DNA from 2 places in the Mesorhizobium sp. M0077 genome. Region 2 is predicted to be linked to the other one. Evidence: predicted binding sites of a transcription regulator. Region 2 holds the regulator's gene; the other holds the start of a gene.

Region 1 (15,229 bases), on a different contig from region 2:
AAGCCGCCGCACCAGGGCGGCCGGCGCATATTCGCATTCGGACAGGGCGGCGGCGACATAGCGGCGCGATTCGTCCGGCACGCTGTCGAACAGCGGCAGCGTCAGATCCTCGAGCTGGGCGATCTCGCGGCGCGACGGGCGGGTCAGCGAGCAGAACGCCGACACGGCGGCGCGAAACAGCCTTTCGGCTTTTCCCGATTCCGTCCGTATGGCGATTTGCCTGAAATCCGAAGCTGACACGGAAGATACGCCCGACACTCGACACAACCCGGACCATGCTCAACCGCAACTGTGTCGGTTTCGCGCAAGGCCTGGAACAAACATCAAATTAGCCGCGATCCGTTAGCGCTCCGTTAACCCTCTGCCGGCCTTAATCACATTTGGAGGCGTTGCGTTGTGCTCCGGGGCAACCGAGAGGAATACGCGAACCATGGGCATGGTACTGTCTTTCGTGCCGCGATCGGCACCAGTCAATCGAGCAGTTCAGGACACCGGTACGCCGGCGGCGGTGATCATTTTTCCCGGCGTCCGCTACGAGCATCCGCCATTGGCGGGCCAGGCGCGACCGGCGGACCAGCCGGGCACACCACGGACGCCTGTTCCGCACCACTGAATTTGCTGGTCGTCGGGGTGAGGTCAGTAGTCCTGCAGTTCGCAGGAGCTCTGGTCCAGGAACTGCGACACAACCGGCTTCCAGCTGTCGTCAGGCACGAAGGCGCGGATGACGAAGATGCCTTCCTCGATCGGCGCCTCGACGAAGATCGCCCCTTGCAGGTCTTCGGGAAGCTCCCTGCGCACGTCGATCATCTGTGCCGGCGTCAGCACCACGGTGTCCAGCTTGCTGCCGGTCGCCGTGCGGTCGTTGAATGAATAGAAATTGTGGCCGTTGCGGTCATAGACCGACACCGACCAGAACGGCACGCTGCCCGGCGCCTTGATCCGCACCACGCCTTCGGCAAGGTCGAAGCGGCAGGCGGCGGCGTAAAACAGCGGATCCACCGACTTCACCACCGGCGCGCCGCCCGCCTCGGCATCCAGCCTAGTCATCTTGTAGAGGTCGGACGCCATCGCCAGCCGTGACCAGGCATCGCGCTCGGTAAATTCCGGCACCAGCAAAAGCACCACGATGTGGACGATGCCGGCGCCGAGCAGGCCGAGCAGGATGGCGTGCAGCAACCTACGCATTGCAGCCAGCCTTGACGATCCGGGGCAGCGACACGTCGGAAAGGCCGGTGCTTGAGGCAATCGGCGTGTCGTAGAAGGTGAGCACGAAATACATCCGGCCAAAACCTTCGGTCAGAAGCCAGTTGCCGGGGGCCGGACGGTTGCCGACGGCGATGATCACCGAATTGTCGGGCTGACGCAGCACCTGGTAGGATTGCAGCGCCGCCAGCCTCGGCTTGCCGGTGTCGACCACGCCGAGCGATTGATCCGCGGCATAGAGCGTCCAGAACCGGGCGGTGGGGAAACTGCCCTCGATCCTGTAGTCGCATTGCCGCTGAAGCTCATCGCCGGCCGCATCGCGCTCGGCGATGAAGGACAAGCCCTCGGCCTTGCCGAGCGCCAGCACGCCTTCACGCGCCACGCGCGCCTTGGAATAGGGGTCGGCATCTTGCGTGCCGATCTCGGGAAAGGCGGTCCATTCGCCGATGCTGATCGCGCCGACGCCGCTCTGCGCCTGCAGCGCATACCAGACGCTGCCGCCGCCGAGGCCGATGGCTATGGCAAGCGAAAGCAGCGTGAAAAAGGCGGTCTTGAGCATGAAGAACCGGGACGAGTGAATTATCGTTCGGGGATATAGCGGGGCAGGCCGCAGAGCAAGCAGCGCTGTGGAATCAAAGCGCCGACAGGGTCTCCGGTGTCTGCGGCGAGCCGAGCACGGGCGCGGCCTGGAACACCTTGGTCAGCTCGCGCAGCGTCTGTGTCGTGCGGCTGGACAGCACCGCCGGGCGCTCGGCCGCGGCATCCGCTGCTGCCTGATCGGCATTTTTCTTCTCCGCTTCCTCGGCCTTGGCCGCGATCTCTTCGTCGACGAAGGGTTTGTCTAGGCCGGGGATCGGCTTCAGGTCGATATTCTGGTGCGCGTAGACCATCAGCCGCTGCCACACCATCGCCGGCAGCGTGCCGCCGGTCATGTTGCGGGTCGGGGTGAAGTCGTCATTGCCGAGCCAGACGGCAGCCGTGTAATTGCCGGTGAAGCCGACGAACCAGGCGTCGCGGTAGGATTGCGTCGTCCCCGTCTTGCCAGCGACGACGATGTTGGGCAGCTGCGCGCGCCGCGCGGTGCCGATCGCCGGCACCGCAGCCAGCATGGTGTTCATGTATTTCAAAGCCTGTTCCGACAGAACCCGATGCGGCGCCGGCGCATCCTTGGCAAAGTCGTAGACGACATCGCCGGTGCGGGTGACGAGCTGGGTGATGCCGTGCCGCGAGCCGGCGAAGCCGTTCTGCGCGAACACGCTGTAGCCCGTCGCCTGGTCCATGACCGTCATGCCCGATGTGCCGAGCACCATGGTCTTGTGCGACTCCAGCGGCGATTCCACACCGAATGATTCGGCCATCGCCTTGATCGGGCCGATGCCGAGATAGTCCTTGGCCAGCCGTACCGGCACGGTGTTGATCGATTTGGCGATCGCCGTGATCAGCGTCACATTGCCGGCCGAGCCGCCATTGTAATTGTGCGGTGACCAGCCGCCCCAGCTGATCGGCCCGCCTGAGACGACGGAGTCCGGGGTGAACCCGTGCTCCATGGCGGTGGCGTAGACGTAAGGTTTGAACGAGGAGCCGGTCTGGCGCAGCGCCTTGGTGGCGCGGTTGAACTGGCTTGCGCCATAGTCGCGGCCGCCGACAATGGCGCGCACCGCGCCATTGGTCTCGATCACCACAACGGCGCCCTCGGTGACGTTGTATTCCTTGCCGAACTGGCGGAGATGGAATTCGACGGATTCCTCCGCCGCTTTCTGGATGTTGGCGTCGAAAGTGGTGTGGGCGACCAGCGAATGCTGGCCGGGCTTGGCGATCTTCTTGACCTCATCGAAGGCCCAGTCGAGGTAATAGTCCGGGCTCTTCTGCTCGCCGCGGTCGACGATCTCGGCTGGATGCAGCCTTGCCTGCAGCACCTGGCCTTCGGTCATGAAACCGGAATCGACGAGGTTCGACAGCACCACATTGGCGCGAGCACGGGCGGCGGGCAGGTTGATGTGCGGGGCGTATTTGGTCGGCGCCTTGAACAGGCCGGCCAGCATCGCCGCCTCGGCGAGGTTCAGATCCTTGACGCTCTTGCCGAAATAGAAATCCGCCGCCGCCTCGATGCCGAACGTGCCGCCGCCCATATAGGCGCGGTCGAGATAGAGCTGCAGGATCTCCTTCTTCGACAGATTGGCCTCCAGCCACAGCGACAGGAAGGCTTCCTTGATCTTGCGCTGGAAGGTACGCTCATTCGACAGGAACAGGTTCTTGGCCAGCTGCTGGGTGATGCTGGAGCCGCCCTGGACGACGGAATTAGCCCGCACATTCTCGAAGATGGCGCGCGACAGGCCGAGCACGTCGATGCCGTAGTGCTCGAAGAAGCGCCGGTCCTCGGTCGCCAGCACCGCTTTGATGACATGGTCCGGCATCTCGTCGACAGGCACGGAATCGCGCTGGATGATGCCGCGCTGGCCAATCTCATTGCCGTAGCGGTCGAGGAAGGTGACGGCGAAATCGCCCTGACTGCGCCAGTCGCCGGTGGTGATCTGGAAGGCCGGCATCGCGAGTGCGAGCAGCACGACGACGCCGCCGGCGCCCATCGTAAAACCTTCGCTCAGCACCTCGATGATGCCGCGTCGCCAGCCGGTGACTCGGAAGCGCCGCGAAAAAATGGTTGCCGATTCCCAGAACTGGCCGGCCTTGAAGCCGATTTCGTAGAGCGAGGAATCGATCCACGCGTCCACCGCCAGCAGTGCGGCGGCGATCGGACCTCTTCGTCTTGGACGTCGTTCTAAAGGACTGGCCATTCCCGAAACTCACCCAACCCACCTGAGAACCGCAAGCGGGCAATTTCAGGGCGGGCATACCCGGCGAAGACTATTCTTCCATTTCAGCCCGGCTCACAAGGGCAGCCAGGCCACACCGCACGGTTTGTTGAGCGCCGCCCGGATCGTGACGCTGGAGGTCGACGCCGTCGATGCCGACGCCAGTGGCTTCGAGCCAGTCTGGCACAAGGGCCGGCGCGTCGGCTTCGTCGCCTCAGCCGGCTATGGCTACACAATAGGCAAAAGCGTCGCGCTGACGTTGCTGGGCGACGAATTCGCCGGGGAGGGGACCGCGCTTTGGGTGCACATTGTCGGCGTCGAGCGGCCGGCGCGAATTATTCCGGGCTCGCCATACGACCCCGAGGGCAGGCGATGCGGCAATGAGGAGTTTTGGCCATGGTCGATGACATTATAAGGGAGACCAGGCGCGAGCGCCGGCGCGGGCACACCGGTGAGGCCGGCAGCGGGTCAAGCCGCCACCCGAACTATCGCTCGCTCAAGAACCCGTTCCTGCCGCAGCCGGTGTTTTCGGACGACCGGGTTGCGGCCATCCACGACACGGCGTTGCGCGTGCTGGAAGAGCTCGGCATCAAGGTGCTGCTGCCGGAGGCGCGCACCATCTTCGCCCGCTCCGGCGCGATGGTCGACGAGGACAGCCAGATGGTGCGCATCGGCCGCGATATCGTCACCGCCGCACTGGCCTCGGCGCCAAAATCCATCCGGGCGCTGGCCGGCAATCGCAGCCGCGACCTCACGCTCGAACTCGGCTCGATGACGTTCCTCGCCGGGGCCGGGGCGCCCAACGTCACCGATCTCGAACGCGGACGGCGTCCGGGCACGCTCGCCGCTTTCGAAGAACTGACCAAGCTTGTTCAGAATTTCGACGTGCTGCATATGCTCGGCCCCTGGATCGAGGCGCAGGATGTCGACAACCATTTGCGCCACTATGCCGTCAACCGTGCGCAACTGACCCTGTCGGACAAGTTCCCCTTCGTCTTCGCGCGCGGCATGCCGCAGGTCGAGGATGGGTTCGAGATGATCAGGCTGGCGCGCGGGCTCTCGCAGGACGAGTTCCTGGCCGGCGTCCATTGCTACACCGTGATCAACACCAATTCGCCGCGCCAGCTCGATATCCCGATGGCGCAGGGCATCATCGACTTTGCCAAGGCCGGCCAGGTCTCTGTCATCACGCCCTTCTGCCTGGCCGGCGCCATGGCGCCGATCACCGTCGCCGGCGCATTGACGCTGCAGCATGCCGAGGCGCTGGCTGGTCTCGCGCTGGCGCAGATGGTGCGGCCGGGCGCACCGGTGGTTTACGGATCCTTCTCCTCCAATGTGGACATGAAGTCCGGCGCACCGGCCTTCGGCACGCCCGAGCACGTCAAGGCGACGCTGGGCGCCGGTCAGTTGGCCCGCTTCACCGGCCTGCCTTGGCGGTCCGGCGGCGGCAGTGCGGCCAACATTTCCGATGTGCAGGCGGCGCACGAGACGCAGTTCGCGCTCTGGGGCTCGGTGCTTGCCGGCGCCACCGTCTGCATCCATGCCGCGGGCTGGCTGGAGGGTGGCCTCAGCGTCTCCTACGAGAAGCTGATCACCGATATCGAGGCATTGCAGACGGTTGCCGAACTCTGTGCTACGACCCCCGGCGACAAGGATTCGATCGGCTTCGAGGCGATCGCCGAAGTCCAGCCGGGCGGGCATTTCTTCTCCGCCGGCCACACCATGACGCGCTACCGCACCGCCTTCTACGAGCCGCTGGTCGCCGACTGGTCGAATTTCGGCAGCTGGACGCAGTCCGGTTCGAAGTCGGCCACCGAGCGCGCCACCGGCATCTGGAAGCGGACGCTGGCCGACTTCCAGCCGCCGGCGTCGGCCGTTGCCACATCCGATGTGCTCGACGAGTTCATTGCCCGCCGCACCGAAGAGGGCGGAGCGTTGCCGATGTCGTGAGGTTGGCAGCCGTCACATCGGCCGCTTGTCGCCGGTCTTCGACGGCTCGCGGCGAATCGGCCCGGCATCGGCCTGCCTGTGCTTGTCGGCGGCAATCCGGCGGATGCGATCGAAGCGGCTCTCCTCCGCCGGCTTGGTCGCGGATACAGCGTTTGGCTTCGGGGCAAATGTGATCATCTGTCGATCTCCCTGTCGTTGCTGACTGGTCTTGACTGACTGACGGAAATTCCTGGCTCGCCGGGGAAATGTCCCCGGCAGCCTGTTCTGATTTATGCCCGCCCAGATTCCAGCGGGCAATTTTCGGGCGATGGTCAGTAGCCGCCCATGCCGCCACCGCCGCCCGCAGGCGCCGCATCCTTGGCCGGAACGTCGGTGATCATCGCTTCGGCGGTGATCAGAAGGGCGGCGATCGAGCCGGCGTCCTGCAACGCGGTGCGCACCACTTTCGCCGGGTCGACGATGCCGGCCTTGATCATGTCGACATAGACCTCGTTCTGGGCATCAAAGCCCTGATTCTGGTCCTTGCTGTCGGACAGCCTGCCGACGACGATCGAGCCTTCGACGCCGGAATTCTCGGCGATCTGGCGGATCGGCGCTTCCAGCGCCCTGAGCACGATCGAAATGCCGGCGGTCACATCGTCATTGGCGCCGGTCAGGCCGGCCAGAGCCGATCTTGCGCGCAGAAGCGCCACGCCACCGCCGGGCACGATGCCTTCTTCCACCGCCGCGCGCGTCGCATTCAGCGCGTCGTCGATGCGGTCCTTCTTTTCCTTCACTTCAGACTCGGTGACGCCGCCGACGCGGATCACGGCGACGCCGCCGGCGAGCTTGGCCAGCCGCTCCTGCAGCTTCTCCTTGTCATAGTCGGACGTGGTTTCCTCGATCTGGCCCTTGATCTGCGCGATGCGCGCCTGGATGGTCGCCTTGGTGCCGGCGCCGTCGATGATCGTGGTGGTGTCCTTCTCGATCAGTACGCGCTTGGCGCGGCCAAGCATCTCGATGGTGACGTTTTCGAGCTTGATGCCGAGATCCTCGGAAATCATCTGGCCCGATGTCAGCACGGCGATGTCTTCCAGCATCGCCTTGCGGCGATCGCCGAAGCCCGGCGCCTTGACGGCCGCGACCTTGAGGCCGCCGCGCAGCTTGTTGACGACCAGCGTCGCCAGTGCTTCGCCTTCGACGTCTTCCGAGATGATCAGCAGCGGCCTGCCGCTCTGCACCACCGCCTCGAGGATCGGCAGCATCGCCTGCAGATTGCCGAGCTTCTTCTCGTGGATGAGCACGTAAGGCTCTTCCAGCTCGACGCGCATCTTGTCGGCATTGGTGACGAAATAGGGGCTGAGATAGCCGCGGTCGAACTGCATGCCTTCGACGACGTCGAGTTCGGTGTCGGCGGTCTTGGCCTCCTCGACGGTGATGACGCCGTCATTGCCGACCTTGTCCATCGCCTTGGCGATCATGGCGCCGACGCTGGCATCGCCATTGGCGGCGATGGTGCCGACCTGCGCGATCTCGGCCGACGACTTGACCTTCTTGGCCTTCGCCTTGATGTCCTTGACCACGGCGGCGACAGCCTGGTCGATGCCACGCTTGAGGTCCATCGGGTTCATGCCGGCGGCAACCAGCTTGGCGCCTTCGCGCAGGATCGATGCGGCCAGCACCGTGGCGGTGGTGGTGCCGTCACCGGCGAGGTCGTTGGTCTTCGAAGCCACTTCGCGCACCATCTGCGCGCCCATGTTCTCGAACTTGTCGGCAAGCTCGATTTCCTTGGCCACCGTCACACCGTCCTTGGTGATGCGCGGCGCGCCATAGGCCTTGTCGATGATGACGTTGCGGCCCTTGGGGCCGAGCGTGACCTTCACCGCATTGGTGAGTATCTCGACGCCGCGCAGCATGCGGTCGCGCGCGTCGGTGGCGAATTTGATTTCCTTGGCAGACATTTTTTTCAATCCCGTTGGTGTGGTGAAGCAAGCGGCTCGCCGGAGCCTGGCAAAGCCAGGCCGGTCAGGCGGCCTTCTTGGCTTTGACGCTTTTCTCGGTGACGACCGTCCCGCTCTTGCCGATAGCGGCCGTCTCGCTCTTGTCGATGACGCCCATAATGTCGGCTTCCTTCATGATCAGCAGGTCCTCGCCGTCGATCTTGACCTCGGTGCCCGACCATTTGCCGAACAGGATGAAGTCGCCGGCCTTGACTTCGAGCGGAACAAGCGCGCCGTTTTCGTCGCGTGCGCCCGGCCCAACGGCGATGACTTCGCCTTCCTGCGGCTTTTCCTTGGCATTGTCGGGAATGATGATGCCACCCTTGGATTTGACATCGCCTTCGGCGCGCCGGATGACGACGCGGTCGTGGAGTGGCCGAAACTTCATGAGAACTTCTTTCTGGGGCCGGCATAGGCGACCGCGCCGTTCTTATAGGCGTGTTGGCACTCGATAGATAGGAGTGCCAAAAATTATTCGTGGCCAAAATTAAATATTAAAACGTATTATGATGTCTGCCGGGTTCGAAACGTCGCGAGGCGCCTAGATATTTCGAAAAATTGAATTTCGAGGCCAAAGCGACTATTTATATTGTAAGTTCGATTTCACAATTTCAGGCACGAGGAGATTTATGCGATGGCCGAAGGCAATCAGAGCATCATGGAAAAAGCTGAAGCCCGCTTCATGGACAAGCAGAAGAAGACGGCCGAGCGCAACAAGGCAACCTCCGACTACATGTCCGAAGCGAGGGCCAGGGAGATCAAGACGGCAAGGCTCAGGGAATTGCGCCTGGCCAAGGAAGAGGCCGACCGCGTCGCGGAAGCCTTGAACCCGACACCGAAGAAGAAGCGGGCTACCGTCAAGAAAGCCGCCGCCGCGCCGAAGGGGGGCACGTCATGAGCCTGACATTCCCCAATCCAAGCCGCTTCTATGACGGGGCCGGCAAGCGCATCCGCTTTGTCGGCCATGACGGCATGTTCCAGATTTCCTTCTCTGTCGCCGCCGATGCCCTCTCGAAGGCGCCATCAGGGACGGCGACCGCGGAAGCCACCTATCTGGCGGCCTTCGACACCGCGTCCAGCTCCATCCATGACATTGCCAGCAAGGCCTACGCCCGCACCCGCAAGAGCATTTATGTGCTCACAGCCGCGGATTTCGGCTAGCGCGCGTTCGTCTTGCATCAGAGCGGCTGAGATCAGCGTGCGTCAGGACTTGCGGTCGGCTTTTGCCCGCCGCTTGACGTCCCGGCTGTTCAGGCGGTCGGCCATCGCTTCCGCATCCCGCAAATTCATGGCCACATTACCTGTTGCTTAAGCTCGACAGGCTGGCCGGTGAAGATGTCGAAGATAGTCCAGCTCTCGGGCTCGTCCATGCGCAACGCGTAGCGGTTTGCCATATCGGCATCAGGCCCTTGACATGAAAAATGCCGCCGCCAGGATCAGGATTGTCCAGGCCACCACCGACAGCTTCAAGGCCAGGCCGCCATGCATTGAAAGTATCTCGCGCATGCGCAGGGCCACGGTCCTCTTCGACAGGGCGGGTGCTGCCGCAATCGCGACCGGGGGCTTGACGCCAAGCTTTCCAAAAGCCGGCAGCAGCGGTGGCGTTCGCATGAAATGACCTCGAATTGCCGGAGAAAACAGTGCTCCTCATAACACCCTTCTTGAAACTCCCCGCATGCCAAATAGAACCCGGTCCGTGAAAGGGCCATGCCGCCCGATTCGCCGCCTTCCATCAGGCGGATCGTCATCTGGCGAAATCCGTGCAACGCGGTTAGGTTGCGCGCGAAACTGACGTTGTTCAAAGCGTGACAGGCGAACGGAGACGACGATGACGGCGCCCGGCGATTTGCTGCAAGCCTTGTTCATGAGATTGAAGAGCGATGCCTCGCTGACGGCGCTGCTCGGCGGCGCCGGGTTGCGCGAGCAGGCGGCCGACAGTGCCGCCTTCCCTTATGTGACCTATGGCAGGACCAGCGCATTCGATCTGGACACCGGCGCCGACAATGATGACGACCAGCTCATCACGCTGCATGTCTGGTCGAAGGCGCAAGGCGAGGCCGAGACGCGTCTGATTATGGACAGCATCCGGGCGCGCCTTGACGGCGCCGCTTTCGCCACCGGCTCGCGCGACCAGACCCGCCTGTCGCTGGAGTTCGCCGAGGCCCGCTACGACGAGGACCTGGCGCTCTACCACGGGGTGCTGCGGATACGCGCTCTCACCGAACAAAGTGATTGAAGCAACCTAGATCTGCGCCTGGATCTCGGCCTTGTCGATGACTGACCACACCTCGCGGATGCGACCCTCTCCGAATTCGTAGAAAACATTCTCAGCGAACGACACGCGCTTGCCTTTCACCGGCAGGCCGAACAGCACGCCCTTGGGATGACAGTCGAAATGCAGGCGCGCCGCCACGCGCGGCGGCTGGCAGACCAGCAGTTCGATGTTGAAGCGGAGGTCGGGAATCGCCTCGAAATCGCCTTCGAGCATACGGCGATAACCCGACAGGCCCAGCATTTCGCCATTGTGCTGCACCTCGTCGCCGACAAAGTCTCCAAGTTTCGCCCAGTCCTGGGCATTCAGGCAAGCGATATAGCCCCGGTAAAGGTCGGCAAGGTGTTTATCCGTCATGGCGCACTCCGATGATTTGACGTTTTCCCGCGCTATTTAGGGCGGCCCCAGAATGGTCTCGCCTTGACCTGTTCCCAATCTGGCTGCGAATTGAGAACCTGCGCGCAAACACCATAGCCGCGCAGCCGGTTTTCCGGTTATGAATCCATTGCCCGGTCTGAGGGACTGGGCGGTAGGATCGCATTCATTCGTTGCGCGCGCAGGGGGTATTGCGGGGATGGATTTTCACCCGTTCACCGTTCATTTCACGTTCAGCACAGTTGCGTTACAACGCCGACCATGAAAACGCTTCGCTCTCATGTCAGAACCGCGATACTGGCGCTCACAGCGGCCGGCCTGTTGGCGTCGCAAGCGACGCCGGCAGCCGCGGCGGATTGCTACGCGATCGGCCAGCAGGTTGCCGAGCAGAATGGCGGCACGCTGGCCAAGGCTTCGCAGACGACGCGTGGCGGCCAGGAGGTCTGCGTCATCGTCGTGCTTGTGCCGGGCAAGGACGGCCAGCGTCCGCGCCGCTCCGAGATCGTCGTCCCGGCGAACTGATCCAATCTTCCCCCTTGCAGGGTCGTTTCCCAGACCACCGGAATCGGCCTATAGCTGACCCATCAACAGGCCTGACCGATCATGCGCGTACTCGTCGTTGAAGATGACAAGGATCTCAACCGGCAACTGGCCGACGCGCTGGTCGATGCCGGCTATGTCGTCGACCGCTCCTATGACGGCGAGGAGGGGCATTTCCTCGGCGACACCGAGCCCTACGATGCCGTCGTGCTCGACATAGGCCTGCCGCAGATGGACGGAATCAGCGTCGTCGAGCGCTGGCGCCGCAACGGCCGCAAGATGCCGGTGCTGATCCTGACAGCGCGCGACCGCTGGAGCGACAAGGTGTCGGGCATCGATGCCGGCGCCGACGACTATGTCACCAAGCCGTTCCACATCGAGGAGGTGCTGGCCAGGGTGAGGGCGCTGATCCGCCGCGCCGCCGGCCATGCCTCGTCCGAGCTCACTTGCGGGCCGCTGCGCCTCGACACCAAGGCCTCCAAGGCCGATGTCAACGGCGTGCCGCTGAAGCTGACCTCGCATGAGTTCCGCCTGCTGGCGTATCTGATGCACCATATGGGCGAGGTGGTGTCGCGCACCGAGCTGGTCGAGCATCTCTACGACCAGGATTTCGACCGCGATTCCAACACCATCGAGGTCTTTGTCGGCCGGCTGCGCAAGAAGATGGGCATCGACATGATCGAAACCGTGCGCGGCATGGGCTATCGCATGCGTGAGCCGGAGGCGTAAGGCGGAACCGCTCCCCATACCAGCAAGGAAGCCTTTTTCGGCGCGGCTCTGGCCGCGCTCGCTGGCCTTCCGCGTCATCGGATTTTCCACGATCTGGGCGATCCTCACCCTGATCGTCATCTTCACTCTGATCACCACGCTCTACCGCCAGGCCAGCGAGCGCGGCTTCGACAGCCTGCTGTCGGCGCATCTGTTCAATCTGATCGGCTCGGTCGGCGTTTCCGAATCCGGCCAGCTCACCGGTGCTCCCGACCTTGGCGACCTGCGCTTCTCGGAGCCGAATTCGGGCTGGTACTGGTCGGTGGAGCCGGCTTCCGAAGGCGTGCACGGCAACCTTCATTCGTCCTCGATGACCACGACGATCCCGTCGCCGACCGTTGCCGAGGTGCCTTTCAATTCCAGTTTCCAGCGCAGCTATTCCACCGACGGCATCGGTGACGAGGAACTGCAAGTGTTCGAAAGCGAATTCGTCCTCGATGCCAAGAACCGCGCCGCGCGCTTCCGCGTAATGGGCAACAAGACCGAGCTCGAGCACGAGATCGCCACCTTCCAGGGCCGCCTGTTGACCTATCTCAGCCTGTTCGGCGTCGGCATGATCGCCATCAATGCGATCGCCATCCTGCTCGGCCTGCAGCCCTTGCGCCGGGTTCGCAACGCGCTTGCCCAGGTGCGCGAAGGCACGGCGCAACGGCTCGACGGCCAGTTTCCCGCCGAGATCGAGCCGCTCGCCAACGAGACCAATGCGCTGATCGAAAACAACAAGCGCATCGTCGAGCGTTCACGCACGCAGGTCGGCAACCTCGCCCATTCGCTGAAGACGCCGCTCGCAGTTTTGATCAACGAGGGCCGGGCGCTCGGCGGCGCCAAGGGCCAGCTCATCGCCGACCAGGCGGCGTCGATGCAGAAACAGGTCGACCACTACCTGCAGCGGGCACGGGTCGCGGCGCAGCGCGACAGCGTCGTCTACCGCACGCCGGTGACGCCGCTGGTGCAGCGCATGGTGCGCGTGCTGCAAAAACTCAAGCCTGATGTCAGCCTGTCGCTTACGCTGCCGGCGGCCGACATCGTCTTTGCTGGCGAGCGCGAGGATTTGGAGGAACTGGTCGGCAACCTCCTCGACAATGCGATGAAATGGGCAAGGAGCACTGTTGCCGTATCCGTCACGCCGGCCGCAGCCGGCCTGTTCGAGCTATCGATCGAGGATGACGGTCCCGGCATCCCCGAGGACAAGGCCCGCGATGTCTTGAAACGCGGCCGGCGCCTCGACGAGACAAAGCCGGGAACCGGGCTCGGACTTGCCATCGTTGCCGACCTCGTCAACGAGTATGGCGGGGCGCTGGCGCTGGAACGCTCCACGATGGGCGGGCTGAAGGCGGTTGTGCGCTTGCGGAGCTTGCAATGATGTACTGCCCAGGGCCAATCGACACGGCCGAATGCCTGTGTTATGGCGGCCCCTCGATTGCGCAAAAGCCGTTAAGAACGGCCAAATTTCCGACAAATATCAATAGTATGACGTCCTGACGCCCCCGATGACGCGGCCCCCAGCGCATCCCGTTCAAGAAAACCGGTTGTTGGCATGAAGATTCGCGTTGCGCTCGTTTCCGCACTGCTCGCTCTTTCCGGCTGCGGAACGCTGGGCAAGGGCAGTGGCCCGGATATCTCCATCACCAACCCGCCCGCGTCGCCTCCTTCAGGGGCCAAAGTCGCGACGACGATCATCTCGGCCATGGCCGGCGGGCTCGTCGGCGGATCGATCGGCAGCGGCCTGAACAGCACCGAGAAGCGCAAGGCGCTCGAGGCGGAATACAAGGCGCTCGAATATACGGCGAGCGGCCAGAAGGTGACGTGGAAGAGCGACAGTTCGGCTCATTCCGGCGAAGTCGTCGCGGCCCAGCCCTACCGCGTCGGCTCGCAGGATTGCCGCCAGTACACCCATACGGTGTTTACCGGCACGGCCGGCCAGACCGCGCGGGGCACCGCATGCCGCAACGCCGACGGCAGCTGGACACCGCTGACCTGAACATTGGGCCGGGGTCGGAATCCGTCAAAGCGTCGCAGCACCCTCATGTTGTGAGAGCAGGGCTCTCGCTCTATTGAAAGAACCATGCTGTTCTGGGTCATAGCCGCACTCCTCACGCTGGGCGCAAGCCTGGCGGTGCTGCTGCCGCTGACCAGTGGCGGCAAGGACGCTCCGACCAGCAGCGACCACGACCTCGAAGTTTATCGCGACCAACTGGCCGAGCTTGAGCGTGACGCCGCGCGCGGGCTGATCCAGCCGGCGGAAGCCGAGGAGGCGCGCGCCGAAATCGCCCGCCGCATCCTTCGCCTGGGAGATGTTGGTCAAGCCAATGTCGGTCAAGCCGATGCGCCTGGCACGCGGCAGCCGTCAAAGGCGGCAAGGCTGGTGGCAACGGCTGCGGTACTGGCGGTCCCTCTGCTCAGCTGGGGCCTTTACAGCCAGCTCGGCTCGCCGGATCTGCCGTCGCAGCCGCTTGCCGAACGGCTGGCCAAGAATCCGGCCGATAGTTCGGTCGACGAGTTGGTGGCGCGCGCCGAGGCCCATCTTGCCGCCAACCCTGGCGATGGACGCGGCTGGGACGTGCTCGCCCCGATCTATCTGCGCCTGCAGCGCTTTCCCGATGCCGTGACCGCCTATCGCAATGCCATCCGCCTCGATGGCGACACGGCCGCCCGCGAGGCCGGCCTCGGCGAAGCGATTGCCAATGCGGCCGGCGGCATCGTTTCGGCCGATGCGCAATCCGCTTTCGAACAGGCGCTAAAACTCGACCCGGCAAACGCGAAAGCCTCGTTCTATTTGGCGATGGCGCTGGCCCAGGAAGGCCGCATACCCGAGGCAACCACGGCTTGGCAGAAAATGCTCGATTCCCTGCCGCAGGATTCGCCATGGCGCGGAGCTGTCCAACAGGCACTGGCCGAGGCCGCCAACCGCAGCGTCGCGTCAGGAGAGCCCGCCAAAGGCCCCGACGCCGCAGCCGTCGATGCCGCCTCGTCGATGGCGCCGCGGGACAGGCAGGCCATGATCGAAACCATGGTCGCCGGCCTCGACGAAAAATTGCGGCAAAATCCGCGCGACACGGAAGGATGGATGCGGCTCATTCGTTCCTATGTTGTGCTGGGCAAGGCCGACCAGGCGCGGGACGCGCTGCATCGCGGTATTGCCGTGTTTGGCGCCGACAGTGAGGAAGCGAAGAAATTCACCGCCTTTGCCGCCTCGCTCGGCCTGACGGCGACGGAGTAGGACATGACGCGCAAGCAGAAGCGATTGTCGGTGATTGTCGGAGGTTTTGCCTTCCTCGGCGCCGCCACCGGGCTGACCTTCTATGCGTTGGGCCAGAAGGCCTCCTATTTCT
Region 2 (15,229 bases):
CGCTTGCTTAGCAGGTGAGGCGCGCGACGCTCACCCCCGCTTCAGCACCTTTCCCTGCTTGAAAAAGTCCACCCACGGATCGGCCTCCGCTAGTTCCTTCAGCGTCGTCTTGCCCCCGATCGGGAAGGAATTCGGCGCCAACCCTTTTTCAACCTCCGCCCAGGTCACCGGGATCGACACCGTCGCGCCCTTCTTGGCGCGGGAAGAGTAGGGCGCGACCGTGGTCGAGCCCCTGCCGTTGCGCAGATAGTCGACGAAGATTTTTCCGGTGCGCGCCTTTTTCGACAGCGTCGCCGTGTAGCGGTCGGGCGCGGCCTGCTCCAGCGCCTTGGCGAAATCATGGGAGAAGGTTTTGACTTCCTCCCAATCCGCCGAGGGTTTCAGCGGCACCAGCACGTGATAGCCCTTGCCGCCTGACGGCTTGACGAAGTTCGGCAGCGACAGATCGTCGAGCTTGCCTCTGATGTCGAGTGCGGCCTCGCGCACCGCCTTGACGTCGACGCCTTCATCGGGATCGAGATCGAAGATGATCTGATCCGGCTTTTCCAGCTCCTCGATCTTGCAGCCCCAGATGTGGACCTCGACCACGCCATACTGGACCAGAGCGGCAAGGCCGTCGAAATCGCGGATGAACAGGATTTCCTCGCCATCGGTCGGGTCCTTCATCCGGGCAATCTTGTCGCTCATGCCGGCCGAAGCATGTTTCTGGAAGAAGCGCGGGCCGCCGATGCCATCCGGCGCCCTGACCAGGCTGAGCGGCCGGTTGACGACGAACTGCTCCATGCGCGGCCAGACCAAGGCATAGTGCCCAAGCAGAGCCTGCTTGGATATTTTTTCCTCGGGCCACAGCAGCTTGTCGGGATGGGATAGTTTTACGCTGGTCGTGATCGTCGCGGGCGCCTTAGCCCCGGCGGCCTTGCCGGCGCTGCTTGCCGCCGGCTTTGCCTTGTTCGCCGCCTTCGATGCCTTTTCCTGCACGACTTCCTCCGCCGGCTTGTCCTCGCGCAGTCCCTGGAACGACGCGTGGCGTATTATACGGTCCGACGTCCAGCTGCGGAACTCCACTTCGCCGACAAGTTCGGGCCTGACCCAGACCAGGCCCTTGCCCTTCGGCACGGCGGCGGCAAAGGGCGAGGCGTCTGCCTTCAGCGCATCGAGTTTTTTCTTCAGATCGGTGGCGCTCCTGGCTGTGAAGCCCGTGCCGACGCGGCCGGCATAGTGGAGCTTGCCGCCCTCGTGGTAGCCGACCAGCAGCGAGCGCAGGCCGCGGCCGGTCTTGTCCGAGGGCAGATACCCGCCGATGACGAATTCCTGGCGGGCCGTGCATTTCGATTTCACCCAGCTTGGGCCACGGCCGCTGCGGTAGGGCGCATCGGCGCGCTTGGAGACGATGCCTTCGAGGCCCATGCGGCAGGCGTGCTGCAGCATGATCTTGCCGGGCTCAGCGAAATGGTCGCTGAAGCGGACGGCGGCATTTTCGGCCGTCTCGCCGAGCAACTCCTGCAGCGCCTGCTTGCGCTCGACCAGCGGCTCGCGGCGCAAATCCTTGCCGTCAAGCCGCATCAGGTCGAACACATAGTAGGTGAAGCGGTCGGTTCGATTGGCGGAGAGATCCTGCTGCAGCAGCGAGAAGGACGAAACGCCGCTGTCGGCGAGCACGACGATCTCGCCATCGATGATGGCGTCGCTGCATTTCAGCTGGGCGAGTTCCGCGACGATCTCGGGGCCGAATTTCCCCGTCCAGTCGAGGCCGGTGCGGGTCAGCAGCCGCACCTCCGTGCCGGCGATCTGCGCCTGCATGCGGTACCCGTCGAACTTCACCTCATGCAGCCAGTCCTCGCCGGGCGGCGCCTCGCGCTCCAGCGTCGCCAGCTGCGGCTCGAAGAAGTCGAGGCGCTTGCCGGCTTTCGCCTTGCTGGATGCCGCGGGCTTGTTGGAGTGCCAGACCTTCGGCTTCTTGCCGTCGGCGGTCTTGCCTTCCGCGACCTCTTCGATGGTCAGGCCGGACTTCACCGATTTCGGTGCGTCCTTCAGGATATCCTCGCCGGGGCGGGCGGCGGCGTCGTCGGATTTGATCAGCAGCCAGTTGTCGCGCTTTTCGCCCGGGCGGGGTCTTAATCTGACCAGATGCCACCGCCCATTCAGCTTCTGGCCGTTGAGTTCGAAGTCGATATGGCCCTTCTTCAACGCCTTGGCCGGGTCGATCTCTGGCGTCCATGTGCCTTCGTCCCAGACGATGACGGTGCCGCCGCCATACTCGCCCTTGGGAATGGTGCCCTCGAAGCCGGCATAGTCGATCGGGTGGTCCTCGACATGCACGGCCAGCCGCTTCTCGTGCGGGTCGAGGCTCGGGCCCCGCGTCACCGCCCAGCTCCACAACACGCCCTCATGCTCGAGGCGGAAATCATAGTGCAGCCTGGTCGCGTCGTGCTTCTGGACGACGAAGATGCCGCCGGGCTGCTTGCCGCGTGCGACCTTGCCCGCCGGCTCGGCCGTCTTCTTGAAATCGCGTTTGGACTGATATTGTTCGAGGTTGGCCACGGCGCCGACCCTCAAGCCGACTTGCGCTTGGGCGCAGAAGCTTTCGCCTTGCCGCTTTTTGCCGCCGGCTTGGCCTTCTTCGCCGAGCCTTCCGCCTGGCCGCCATCGGACAGGCTCTTCTTCAGCGCGTCGAACAGATTGACGACATTGGACGGCTTGGGCGCGGCCTGCGCTTTCGGAGCCTTCTTTCCGGCCTTCTTGGCGCGGATCAGTTCGAGCAGCGCGTCCTCATACTTGTCCTCGAATGTCGACGGATCGAACTTCCCCTTCTTCTTGTCGATGATGCGTTCGGCCATATCGGTCATCTCCTGGTCGGTCTTCACCGCCTTGATGTCGCCGAAGATGCTCTCCGGCTCCCGCACCGTGTTGCCGTAGCGCAAGGTGGTCAGCACCATGCCTTTGCCGCGCGGCTCGATGACCACGGGCCGCTCGCGGCTATAGAGCACGACGCGCGCCAGCCCGGCCATCTTCTTGTCCGCCATGGCATCGCGAATGACGGCAAAGGCCTCCTCCGACACCTTGTCGGCGGGCGTGACATAATAGGGCGTGTCGAGATAGATCTGCTCTATCGAGGCTTTGTCGACGAAGCCGTCCAGCGCCATCGTGTGCGAGGACTCGATCTGCACCGCTTCGATCTCTTCGTCCTCGATATGGACGAACTCACCGGGGCTCACCTCATAGCCCCTGATCTCGTCGCCATCGCCCAGCGGCTTGCCGGTTTCAGAATCGACATAGATGCGCTTCACCGTGTTGCCGGTCTTGCGGTTGAGCACCCGGAACGAAACTTTTTCGGCGTGGGTGACGACGTTGGTCAGTTCGACAGCGCAGGTGACCAGCGACAGTTTCAGATAGCCCTTCCAGGCGGGGCGAGGTGCCATGGCGAACTCCTGCGCGATGCGGTTCAAGCGAGAACGGGCAAGGCCCGTTCCGGTTCCGGGCGCGCAACCAGGGGCATTTCGGCAGCGAGAATGGAAATTTCGAGAGGCTCGCCAATGTGAAACAGAACCGCGCCCAAGCGACATCCAGACGAAACATATGTGATGCAAAAGTCACAATGCCGGAAATGGCGACGGACCACACCGAAAGACCCCCAAACAGCCGCATTCCGGCCACGAAGCATGGGGTTTTCGACCAAAGATTAACATCGTGTTCACCGACTATTCACGCCTCGACACTATGATCCCCGCAATCGGACGGGACATCCGAAAATCGGGACAGGGACTTGAGTAAAATGAAATTCTGGGGCCACATCGCCGGCTATGCCGCCGCCATCCGCGAGTTCATCGCGCCGACCTATCGGCCGGAACGCTACTACATGCGCGGCCCGGGTCCGGCCTGCGCCCGTCGCGGCAGCTCGCTCGGCGCGCACTGATCATGACATTCGAAACGCGTCACGACAGCCGGATCTGCAGACCGGAGGCCGATCCCCGCGCAACCACCTATCGCGCCGAGCGCCCCGCGCTGGCCGCGAGAGGCCGTGCGACAACGCCGCGGCTTTGATCCCGCTGCCGGCGGGCTTAGTGTCTGAAGACACAAGCTGCCGGATGTCCCGTGACTTCTTCTCCTGAACCCTTCGATGCCAGCCAGCCATTGATCGTTTTCGACGGCGTCTGCGTGCTGTGCTCGGGCTTCGTACGCACGGTGGTCGGGCTCGACCGCAAAAACCGCTTCCGCTTCGCCACGGCGCAGTCGCCCTTCGGCGAGGCGCTGTTCCAGAGATACGGGCTGCGCACCGACAGCTACGAGACCAATCTGGTCCTTGTCGGCGGCGCTCCCTTCATCCGGCTGGACAGTTTCATCGCGGTGATGGCCGAACTCGGCTGGCCGTGGCGGGCGGCGAAGGCCCTGCTGCTCATCCCGCGCCCCTTGCGTGACTGGCTCTACGAACGCATCGCCAAAAACCGCTACGCCATGTTCGGCCGCAAGGACAGTTGCGAGATCCTGTCCGCCCCGATACGTGCGCGCGTGATCGGCTAATCGCATGTCACCCAAAAGTCACCTCGGTTCCGGGAACGACATACGCAAAAAGAGCGGCGCGATGAGGCTTCTGGTCGTTGGCGGCTATGGCATTTTCGGCGGCCGCATCGTGCAATTGCTGGAGAGCGAGCCACGCCTGATCCTGCTCGTCGCCGGGCGCTCACTGGCCAAAGCCGAGGCCTTGTGCAACGCCGGCACCGGCGCGGCGGCGCAGCTCGTGCCGGCGCGCTTCGATCGCAACGGCGACGTCGCGCAAGGCCGGCCTGTTCGTTCGCGCCTCAGTCCGGCAACGCCGCGACGGCGACGATCTCGATGACGATGTCTGCCTGGGCAAGCGCTGCGACGCCGATTACCTCGAAGGCGGCGGATTGTTGTCGCTACAATGCTTCGGACAATGCTCGGCGAAAAACGCGTCCAGCACGTCGAGACGAAAATTAGGCGAGCTGAGGACGCCGCCGTCGGGAAATGGCCCTTTGACGAAAAAAGGTCAGCCTGATGAGATGGTCGAGCCCCGCTGCCAAGTTCTTCCAGATCCGATTTGATGTTGCCGAGAACTTCCCGCCACTGCGCCGCGGCATCGCCGGCGAAGCCGCCACCCTTCTTGGCGGCCGGATCGTAGTCAGCCGATGTCGCGGTGTTGCCGCAGAGATAGACGGTGCCTTTCGCACCGCTGACGACCGTGCCTTTGCCCCATGGCATCAACCGGCCGTTCTTGAATTTCTTGTGGGTCACGAGTTCCATTCTCTTCTCCCATGCCTCGTGTGACGTGCCCGCCAACGACAGAGGATAGTGCTGTGCGGAGCCACGGCCAGTCCGCTGCCGGTCATCCGCCAGCAGACGGAGGAACATCTGGTCCTTGCGAAATCTCCTGGCGGAGGCGAAAGTTTTTTCTGAAGCCCGTCGAAATCGGCCGCCGCCGCGCGACATACGTCTGGCCCCGCTAGAACGCGGCCTTCGAAACCACGGGAGAAGACCCATGCGATACATGCTTTTGATCAACAGCGACGAAGCCGCGCAGGCGAACACGCCAATCGAGAAGGCTCAGCAGATGAGCGCAGCATATGCCGCCTATACCGAAGCGTTGAAGAAATCCGGCGCATGGCTCGCCGGCGAAAGGTTGCGCCCGACCCAGGCGACCACCTCGGTGCGGATCACAGACGGCAAGACCAACGTGATCGACGGCCCCTATGCCGACACCAAGGAGCAGCTTGCCGGCTTCTACATGATCGAGGCGGCCGATATCGATACCGCCATCGACTGGGCGGCGCGCTGTCCGGCGGCGAGCGCCGGCACGGTCGAGTTGCGGCCGATCTGGGAAATGGCCGACTACATGCCCAAGAAATGACACCGTGATGGACAATCGCCCGGAGATCGCGCGGGCGGCTGCCGAAGCGGCCGCCCGGCAGAGTTACGGCAAGCTGGTCGCCTGGCTAGCGGCGCGCACCCGCGACGTGGCCGGCGCCGAGGACGCGCTGGCCGAGGCCTTCGCCGCGGCGCTGGAGCGCTGGCCGCAGACCGGCGTGCCCGACAAGCCGGAAGCATGGCTGCTGACCGTCGCGCGCCGCCGTGGTGTCGATGCGGTGCGCCGTCGGCTGACCAGCGAGGCGAGCCGCGACCATCTCAAGCTGATGGCCGAGGAGATGGAGGCGAGCATGGAAGACGACGACTTGCCCGACGAGCGTCTCAGGCTGATGTTTGCCTGCGCGCATCCGGCGATCGAAGCCAGCGTGCGGGCGCCGCTGATCCTGCAGACGGTTCTGGGTTTCGACGCGGCGGCGATCGCCTCGGCCTTCCTGGTTTCGCCGGCGACGATGGGCCAGCGTCTGGTGCGCGCCAAGAGCCGCATCCGCGAGATCGGCATTCCGTTCCGCGTGCCGGATCGCGCCGAACTCGGCGAGCGGCTGGAAACGGTGCTGGAAGCGATCTACGCGGCTTTCGCCGAAGGCTGGACCGACCCGGCAGGGACCGAGACGAGAGCGCGCAATCTGGCGACCGAAGGCATCTGGCTCGGTCGGCTGGTGGCATCGCTGATGCCGGACGAACCGGAAGCGCTCGGCCTGCTGGCGCTGATGCTGTTTGCCGAGGCGCGGCGCCCGGCGCGGCGCGATGCGGCTGGAGATTATGTGCCGCTCGCCGACCAGGATTGTCTTCTTTGGGATCACGCGCTGATCGACGAAGCCGAGGCGCTGCTGGGCCGCGCCGCCACCATGGGCGTCATCGGCCGCTATCAGCTCGAAGCGGCGGTACAATCGGTGCATGCGACGCGGCGACGGACCGGCCAAACCGATTGGGCGGCGATCCGTAACTTCTACGATGCGCTGTCGGCGATATCAGGCTCGCCGGTGATTTCGATCAACCGCGCCGTGGCGATTGCCGAGGGCGAAGGGGCGGCGGCAGGACTGGCGGCGCTCTACGTGCTGGGCGCCGACAAGCGGCTCAACGACTACCAACCCTACTGGGCCGCCCGCGCCGGCCTGCTGGCCAGGCTAGGCAATGCGGCGCAAGCGGTCGAAGCCTATGACCGGGCGATCGGCCTTGAACGCGACCCCGCCGTGCGCCGCTTCCTGCAGGCGAAACGGGCGATCCTGCGAAATTGAAGCGTCCGTTCAGGCCGGCCACATCTCATGCGTGGTGTTGAGCCGTTTCATCAGCGGATGCGGGCGCAGCGCCGACCATAAGCGTTCGATGTTCGGCCAGTCGGCTCGCGCCTTGTCCATGTCGGGGTGCCAGGCCACCAGCATGACGAGGTAGATGTCGGCCAGCGACATCGCGTCGCCGGCCAGCCAGCCGCGCCCCTCGAGGGCTGTATCGACAATGGCGAAGCCGCGGTCCATCTCGGCAATGGCTGCCTGCTTGACGGCTTTCTTGCCGTCGGCATCGGTGGTGTAGCGATGGGCATAGTAGAGGCGCAGGATGGCGGGGTAGAGCACCGACGACATGAACGCCATCCAGCGCAGGAAACCGGCGCGATCCGGCGATCCGGCGGCCGGCGCCAGACCCGCCTCCGGATGGCGCTCGGCAAGCAGGATGCAGATCGCCGCCGATTCGGTTATCGATTGACCGTTGGGCAAGGTCAGCACCGGAACCTGGTTCAACGGGCTGATGTCGAGGAAGGCCTGGTCCGGCGGATCCTTCTTGGGCACATCGATCTGGTCGAATTGCGCGTTTGCCAGCGCCAATGCGGCCTCGACGACAAAACCGCCGCTGCCTGGGCGCGTGTAAAGTTTGTACATGAGATTCTCCCCCTGCCCACACGAAGCAGGCCGGGGCGATTTGACCCTGAAGCCGCCTCCCGCTCAAGCCGGTGGCGGACGCCACAGCCGGGTTTTCTGCGGTCCAGCCATGAGACTTCCGATGTCGGAGGGACAGCACCCCCCGATGCCCGGCAGGGCGGAGGGGGGTGCGAAGGATCCCCGCTATCCCGTTGAGACGTTAAGCGCCCAGCCCGTCGAACAGGATCGTCGACAGATAGCGCTCGGCGAAGGACGGGATGATCACCACAAGGTTCTTGCCCTTGTTCTCCGGCCGCGAGCCGACGACGATCGCCGCTTGCAGGGCGGCGCCCGACGAGATGCCGACCGGCACGCCTTCAAGGCGGGCGACGAGGCGGGCGTTGGCGACCGAATCCTCGTTGGAGACCTTGACGATCTCGTCATAGATCGAAGTGTCGAGGATCTTTGGCGCAAAGCCGGCGCCGATGCCCTGGATCTTGTGCGGGCCGGGCTGGCCGCCCGACAGCACCGGCGAGGCCTCCGGCTCGACGGCGACGACATGCACCGAGGGCTTGCGTTGCTTCAGCACCTGGCCGACGCCGGTGATGGTGCCGCCGGTACCGATGCCGGCGACGAAGATGTCGACCCCGCCATCGGTGTCGTTCCAGATCTCCTCGGCGGTGGTGCGGCGGTGGATCTCCGGATTAGCCGGGTTTTCGAACTGCTGCGGGATGACGGCGTCGGGCAGGGTGGCGGCCAGCTCGTCCGCCTTGGCGATGGCGCCCTTCATGCCTTTCGGCCCTTCGGTCAGCACCAGTTCGGCGCCGAGCAGCGCCAGCATCTTGCGGCGCTCCACCGACATGGTTTCGGGCATGGTCAGGATCAGCTTGTAGCCCTTGGCGGCGGCGGCGAAGGCGAGCGCGATGCCGGTATTGCCCGAGGTCGGCTCGATCAGCGTCGTCTTGCCGGGTTTGATCCGGCCCGACGCTTCCAGCGCCTCGATCATCGAAACGCCGATGCGGTCCTTGACCGAGGCGATCGGATTGAAGAATTCGAGCTTGGCAAGAAGGTTGGCAACGACGCCCTTCTCCTTGGCGAACTTGTCGAGCCGCACCAGCGGCGTGTCGCCGATCGTCTCGGTGATCGAGTTGTAGACACGGCCGCGGCCGGGCACGCGCGCGGAAGGCTTGTTCATTGGTTTCGCTCCCAAATCAGATCAGGCAATTGGCGTCGGCGGACAGAATAGGGCTTTCGCCCGCGCAAGATAGGCTGCCGGCCGAAAATATCGAGTGGGCCGCTTGCTGAAAACGCTTGTCCCCTCAAGCCGCATTTTCCGGATGGACCGATCGGCGGAATGGATGGGCCTGAACCGATCTACTGACGTGCGGCAATGGCAGCGGCCGCGCCCACCATGAAGCCGGCGGCGGTGCGGTTCAGCGCCCTCATCGCGCGTGGCGATTTCAGGAACCAGCGCGCCTTGGCGGCCAGCGCAAGATATGGCACCAGCACCACGAAGAGCACAATGACGGTGAGCGCGACCAGGATGCCGTAGTCGGCGAGCGTGATGGTCTTCAGGTCGACGATGGTCGGCGTGATGGCGAGGTAGAAGATCATCGTTTTCGGGTTGCCCAGCGTGACGGTGAGGCCGGCAAGGAAGCTCGATACCAGGCCGCCCTTGCCTTTCCTGGCCTCGACAGTCTCGGGCGTGATCCCGGCCGTCCAGAAACGCCAGCCGAGGAAGGCGAGATAGGAGACGCCCAGCCATTTGATGGCGAGAAACACCATGCCGAAGCTTTGCGCGACAAAGGCAAGGCCGAGCACCACCGCGGTGAGATAAATGAGGTCGCCGAGCATCAGGCCGAACGACATCGCCAGCGATGAGCGGAAGCCGGATCCGAGCGCCCGCGCCACAAGCGCGGTGACGCCGGGCCCGGGAATGGCGGCGGCGATGCCCAGCGCAGCACTATAGGCAAGGAAGCCGGTGAGGGTCATGACGGTCGCACCTCGTGAAACGACTCTGATGCCATGAAAGCCTGCAACGGCAAAACGGATTCGATTGCGCCAAGCAGGACATGAAAGCCGGTCATCCTCGCCTGAAAGCGAGAGATGGTTCACTTACGCCCCGAAGGCGGTCGGCTATCTCGCATGGTCCGAACGGCAGGAGCACCCATGTTAGCCAAAAGACTTCACATCCAGCTCATGAAGTGGATGCCCAACAACTATTCCGAAGCACGCGGTCACGTCCACGAGCTGGAATGGTATCTGTGGTTCGAGGGGCGTCAGGCTTTCAGCCTGTTCGACAAGGGCGATAGCGATGTCGTTCCGCAGACTGGATATTTTACCGACAGCCGGAACCCTGGCGCCTACCCCGTTCGTCCGATGATCTATCCGCTGGTCGTCAACAACCGCTTCAAGGTGCGGCTGGTGGCGATCGAGCGTGACGGACCGCAAAAGATAGACCCCGACGACACCGCCAAAGGCGAATTCTACATCGACCTCGACACCAAATATCCGCCGGTCTCGGACTGGCGCATCATTGCTGCCGATCCGCGCAATACCGACCTCAACGTGGAAGCGTCGTTCCAGCTGCAATGGTTGGATTATGTCGATACCGCCGAGATTGCCGAGGATGGCCCGCCACGCATCATCGACAAGTCCAATTATCCCTATCCCTGGGGCGCCAATGTGATGGTGTTCGAGCACTGGCTCGGGCTTGGCCGCAAGGCGCCGCTCAAACTCATCGACCCGAACCGCGCATCGCGCCGCGAATACTGGATGATCAATGGCAATGCGGCCCGGCGCATGGTGCAGGACCTCTATCGCTTCCACATCAACCAACTGGGCGTCGCCAACGACACCATCAGCAGTGTTTACGTGCCGAAGCTCAATGCCGGCCACGTCACGGTGACGCTTTACGAGCACGATTTCAGCGACAGCCGCTTCGCGCAAGGGGCGAAGAAGTCCTTCGGCTCGGTCGGGCTCTTCAATCTCAGGGATACCGGTTTCGATGACCGCGTCTCATCGGCCGAGGTGATCCATACCTATCCCAAGGTGATCCATCGGGACGTGCATTAGGGCCGGATTGCGCTGTTCGCCGGCTCAGGATGGGCCATCGACATGGGTGATGCGCCAGATGGTGCCGTTGCCATCCTCGGTGACGATAAGCGCGCCGTCCCTGGCCACCGCGACGCCGACCGGCCGGCCCCAGACGGCGTCGTCGGAGAGGACGAAGCCGGTGATGAAATCCTGGTACTCGCCGGTCGGCTTGCCGTCGCTGAATCTCAGCCGCACCACCTTGTAGCCGGTCCTCATACCACGGTTCCAGGAGCCGTGCAGGGCGACGAAGGCGTCACCCTTGTACTCTGCCGGGAAATTGCCGCCGTCATAGAAGGCGATGTTGAGCGGCGCCGAATGCGCCTGCATCAGCACGTCGGGCACGGTGACCGAGCCGGCGAGGTCTGGGCGCGCGCCCTCGTGACGCGGGTCCTCGTTGGCGCCGATATAATACCAGGGCCAGCCATAGAAGGCGCCGTCCTTGACTGAGGTGGCATATTCGAACGGCACATCGTCGCCGAGACCGTCGCGCTCGTTGACGACACACCACAGCGCGCCGGTGGCCGGCTGCACGGTCATGCCCGAGCAATTGCGCAGGCCGGTAGCGAGGATGCGGCCATTCTTGCCGTCGGGGCCGAAGGCCAGCACGTCGGCACGGCCATCCTCGGAACCCCAGGTGGCGCCGAGTGGCTGTGATTTTGCCCAGGCGTCAAGGCCGCCCTTCGGTGCCTTCTGCATGCCCTCCGCGACGTTCGATCCGGAGCCGACCGAGAGATACAGCGTCTTCCCGTCCGGCGAGAAGGCGATATCGCGGGTCCAGTGGCCGCCGGTAGGGATGTCGGAGACAATCGTCTCCGGTTCGCCGGAGGCTTTAAGGTCGCCGTCGCGATAGGCGTAGCGGACCACGCTGTCGTTGTTCGCGACATAGACCCATTGCGGCTTGTCGCCAGGCGGGTAGAAGGCGATGCCATAGGGCTGGTTGAGATTGTCGGCAAAAATGCCCTCTTCGGCCGGCTTCGCGCTACCCTTGGCCAGCCGATAGACGCGGATCTGGTTGGCGTCACTGTCGGCGACGAACAGGTCGCCGTTCGGCGCCACGCGCACGACCCGCGGATTGGAAATGCCGGAAGCAACCAGTTCGGCCGAAAACCCAGGCAGCAGGACGGGCTTCGCGCCCTCGGGTCGATCGCCAAGGCCGGCGCTGTTGGAGGCGGATCCGGTGATGTTGGGCTTTTGCAGATCATCCGGCTTGATCAGCCGGCGCACACCTGGCTTGTCGGCCGTCCAGTCGCCGAAAGCGTCTTTGCCGGTCAGCAGCGGTTGATCGGCCTCCTGGGCGAAGGCGCTGGTGGCCAGAAGCAGGGCAAGCCCTGCCAAGCCGGCAATCCGGATCATGCTGTTCTCCTCGAACTCGCGCCGGTCGGCGCGTCATGCACAAGGGAGATATTGTGCGGCCGCCGCAAAAGAGAAGCGTGCGCGCGCGCAGATTCGACGAGAGAACCGCTCAACTTTCCTCTTCGACGTCGAGATCGTCGTCGAGACGCTTTTCCAATGCGACGAGATCTTCCGGCAGCGGCAAGCCCATGGCGCGCATTTCGCGCAGTTTTTCGCGCAGCTGCTCCTGGATTTCGTGCTCGTCCTCCGGCTGGTTGACCATTTCTTCGAGCAGCATGCTGATCTGGGCCTTGAACGATTCAAGCGCCATTCTGCGCCCTCCTTTACGGTGATCCCGGCTTCGGAATTATCTTAACATCCGGGTAATCAATTGGGCCGTGTAGTCGACCATCGGCACGATGCGGGCATAATTCAGCCTGGTCGGGCCGATGACACCGAGCGCGCCGACGACGCGGGCGTCCTTGTCGCGGTAGGGCGCCACGACCAGCGACGAGCCGGACAGCGAAAACAGCTTGTTTTCCGAGCCGATGAAGATCCGCACGCCGGGGCCGTCCTCGGCGAGGTCGAGCAGCTGGATCAGCCCGTCCTGCGTCTCCAGATCCTCGAACAGGTGGCGCAGCAATTCGATATCGGCCTGGGCGGTGACGTTTTCGAGTAAATTGGCGCGGCCGCGCACGATAAGGCGCGCCGGCAGGCCGCTGTCGGCGCCGGCCCACACCGCCAGGCCTTTCTCGACCAGGTCCTGCGACAACGTGTCCAGCGCTGCCCTGGTCTCGTCCTTGATGCGGGCGATCTCGATGCGCGCCTCGGCGAGCGTGCGGCCCCTGATATGGGCGTTGAGGAAGTTGGAGGCCTCGTGCAGCTGCGAGACGGTGATGCCGGCCGGCAGGTCGACGACGCGGTTCTCGACATCGCCATTCTGCGACACCATCACCGCCAGCGCCTTGGTCGGCTCGAGCTGGATGAACTCGATGTGCTTCAGCGCCACCTCGTTCTTGGTGGCGAGCACCAGGCCGGCGCCGCGCGACATGCCCGACAGCATCTGGCTGGCCTCGGTCAGCATGTGTTCCAGCGTCGCGCCCGAGCCGGAGGCGCGCACCTGCGCCTCGATGACCCGGCGTTCCTCGTCGGAGAGATCGCCAAGCTCCATGAAGGCATCGACGAAGAAGCGCAGGCCGGTCTGGGTCGGCAGGCGCCCGGCCGAGATATGCGGGGCATAGATCAGGCCGAGATGTTCGAGGTCGCTCATCACATTGCGGATGGTGGCCGGCGACAGCGACGACGGCAGGATGCGCGACAGGCTACGCGATCCCACAGGCTCACCGTCCTTCAAATAGGATTCGACGATGCGCCTAAAAATGTCGCGCGAACGCATGTCGAGCGATTGCAGCGCGGGCGCCAGCAGACTGGGTTCGGTGACTGCCTTGGTCATTCGAGCCAAAAACCTCCGGCTCAAGGATATAGACTTCCATCGCCCCCGCGCAACCCGGCGTCTGTGCCAGATCGCCCGGCCTTTTCCTTTGCGCCATGGGCTGCATGCGTCTACAAGCCGCCGACGCAACCGTAAAAGAACAGAAAGAGGCCTCGATGCGCCCTTCTAAACGCCAAGCCGACGAAATGCGCGCCATCTCCTTCGAGCGCGGCGTCTCCAAACACGCGGAAGGCTCGTGCCTGGTGAAATTCGGCGACACGCATGTGTTGTGCACGGCGAGCCTGGAGGAAAAGGTGCCGGGCTGGATGCGCAATTCCGGCAAGGGCTGGGTGACGGCCGAATACGGCATGCTGCCGCGTTCGACCGGCGAGCGCATGCGCCGTGAAGCCTCGGCCGGCAAGCAAGGCGGCCGCACGCTCGAAATCCAGCGGCTGATCGGCCGCTCCTTGCGCGCCGTTGTCGACCTGCAGGCACTGGGCGAACAGCAGATCACCGTCGACTGCGACGTCATCCAGGCCGATGGCGGCACCCGCACGGCCTCGATCACCGGCGGCTGGGTGGCGCTCTACGATTGCCTGCGCTGGATGGAAGCGCGGCAGATGGCCAGTGTTGCCAAGGTGCTGAAGGACCATGTCGCGGCAATTTCCTGCGGCATCCACGACGCCAAGCCGGTCATCGACCTCGACTATATCGAGGATTCGTCTGCCGGCACCGACGCCAATTTCGTCATGACCGGCAAGGGCGGCATCGTCGAGATCCAGGGCACCGCCGAGGGCGAGCCGTTCTCGGAAGGTCAGTTCGCGGAGCTGATGGGGTTGGCCAAGAAGGGCATTCAGCGGCTGGTGAGCTTGCAGCAGATGGCTGTGGCCTGATTGAATTTAACGTGATGACGTCGGCGATCCTTCACACCCCCCTCTGGCCTGCCGGCCATCTCCCCCGCAAGGGGGGAGATCAGAGGTCGCTACCGTTTTCGCCAACCATCAACGTTGAGACGCCGCCAGCGGAACTGCCAATCTCCCCCCTTGCGGGGGAGATGCCCGGCAGGCCAGAGGGGGGTGCCTGATGCAACCCTCCGCTATTCTTGAGTCAGCGCTTTACGTCACGGATCTCGCCGCTGCCGAAGCCTTCTACTCCAACGTCCTCGGCCTCCCTCTCCTCGGCAAGGTCGACGGCCGCCATCTCTTCTTCCGCTGCGGCCCGGGCGTGCTGCTGGTCTTCAACGCCGAAGCCACCAAAATCCCGCCGGCGCCCGATGCGCGGCTGAAAGTGCCGCCACATGGCACGGTCGGCGAGGGCCATCTCTGCTTTGCCGCAAGTGCGGATGAACTCGCACAGTGGAAGGCGCAACTTGAGGCGAAAAACATCGCCATCGAAAGCGAATTCGAATGGCCGCAGGGCGGGCGCTCGATCTACATACGCGACCCCTCGGGCAATTCGATCGAATTCGCCGAGCCAAGGATCTGGGGCCTTTGATGCATTCTCTCGATGGAAAGAAGATCGTCGTTGCCAGCCACAATGAAGGCAAGCTGCGCGAATTCGCCGACTTGATGGGTCCGTTCGGCTTCGAGGCGAAGTCGGCAAAGGACTACGGCCTGCCGGAACCGGAGGAGACCGGCAC

Evidence for each region. The regulator HrcA, encoded in region 2, represses chaperone genes, less so after heat shock. The targets are predictions, from matches to a motif close to GTTAGCACTCNCNNNNNGNGAGTGCTAAC.
Region 1: NKJ57_RS20810 (co-chaperone GroES) is a predicted target of HrcA. The motif match lies at 8,383-8,411, and genes of this name have one in related genera.

Annotation. Positions count from the first base shown of each region.
Region 1 is NZ_JAMYUL010000011.1:50,194-65,422, forward strand. Features, by position in the region: gene NKJ57_RS20770 (DUF2336 domain-containing protein) at 1-240, opposite strand, end outside; gene NKJ57_RS20775 (DUF1254 domain-containing protein) at 637-1,185, opposite strand; gene NKJ57_RS20780 (DUF1214 domain-containing protein) at 1,178-1,762, opposite strand; gene NKJ57_RS20785 (transglycosylase domain-containing protein) at 1,836-3,995, opposite strand; gene NKJ57_RS20790 (glycine cleavage T C-terminal barrel domain-containing protein) at 4,123-4,428, shown strand; gene NKJ57_RS20795 (trimethylamine methyltransferase family protein) at 4,410-5,963, shown strand; gene NKJ57_RS20800 (hypothetical protein) at 5,976-6,140, opposite strand; gene groL (chaperonin GroEL) at 6,275-7,903, opposite strand; gene NKJ57_RS20810 (co-chaperone GroES) at 7,968-8,330, opposite strand; gene NKJ57_RS20815 (hypothetical protein) at 8,577-8,840, shown strand; gene NKJ57_RS20820 (DUF1488 family protein) at 8,837-9,103, shown strand; gene NKJ57_RS20825 (hypothetical protein) at 9,344-9,553, opposite strand; gene NKJ57_RS20830 (DUF3168 domain-containing protein) at 9,771-10,178, shown strand; gene NKJ57_RS20835 (ester cyclase) at 10,185-10,571, opposite strand; gene NKJ57_RS20840 (hypothetical protein) at 10,851-11,111, shown strand; gene NKJ57_RS20845 (response regulator transcription factor) at 11,193-11,858, shown strand; gene NKJ57_RS20850 (ATP-binding protein) at 11,842-13,260, shown strand; gene NKJ57_RS20855 (RT0821/Lpp0805 family surface protein) at 13,435-13,878, shown strand; gene ccmI (c-type cytochrome biogenesis protein CcmI) at 13,963-15,117, shown strand; gene ccmE (cytochrome c maturation protein CcmE) at 15,121-15,229, shown strand, end outside.
Region 2 is NZ_JAMYUL010000004.1:386,240-401,468, forward strand. Features, by position in the region: gene ligD (DNA ligase D) at 31-2,541, opposite strand; gene ku (non-homologous end joining protein Ku) at 2,553-3,419, opposite strand; gene NKJ57_RS11725 (hypothetical protein) at 3,764-3,913, shown strand; gene NKJ57_RS11730 (thiol-disulfide oxidoreductase DCC family protein) at 4,093-4,518, shown strand; gene NKJ57_RS11735 (hypothetical protein) at 4,580-4,834, shown strand; gene NKJ57_RS11740 (hypothetical protein) at 5,014-5,283, shown strand; gene NKJ57_RS11745 (YciI family protein) at 5,495-5,863, shown strand; gene NKJ57_RS11750 (RNA polymerase sigma factor) at 5,871-7,115, shown strand; gene NKJ57_RS11755 (glutathione S-transferase family protein) at 7,125-7,751, opposite strand; gene cysK (cysteine synthase A) at 7,951-8,925, opposite strand; gene NKJ57_RS11765 (LysE family translocator) at 9,105-9,722, opposite strand; gene NKJ57_RS11770 (hypothetical protein) at 9,900-10,805, shown strand; gene NKJ57_RS11775 (PQQ-dependent sugar dehydrogenase) at 10,830-12,179, opposite strand; gene NKJ57_RS11780 (hypothetical protein) at 12,289-12,489, opposite strand; gene hrcA (heat-inducible transcriptional repressor HrcA) at 12,526-13,611, opposite strand; gene rph (ribonuclease PH) at 13,767-14,483, shown strand; gene NKJ57_RS11795 (VOC family protein) at 14,674-15,084, shown strand; gene rdgB (RdgB/HAM1 family non-canonical purine NTP pyrophosphatase) at 15,084-15,229, shown strand, end outside.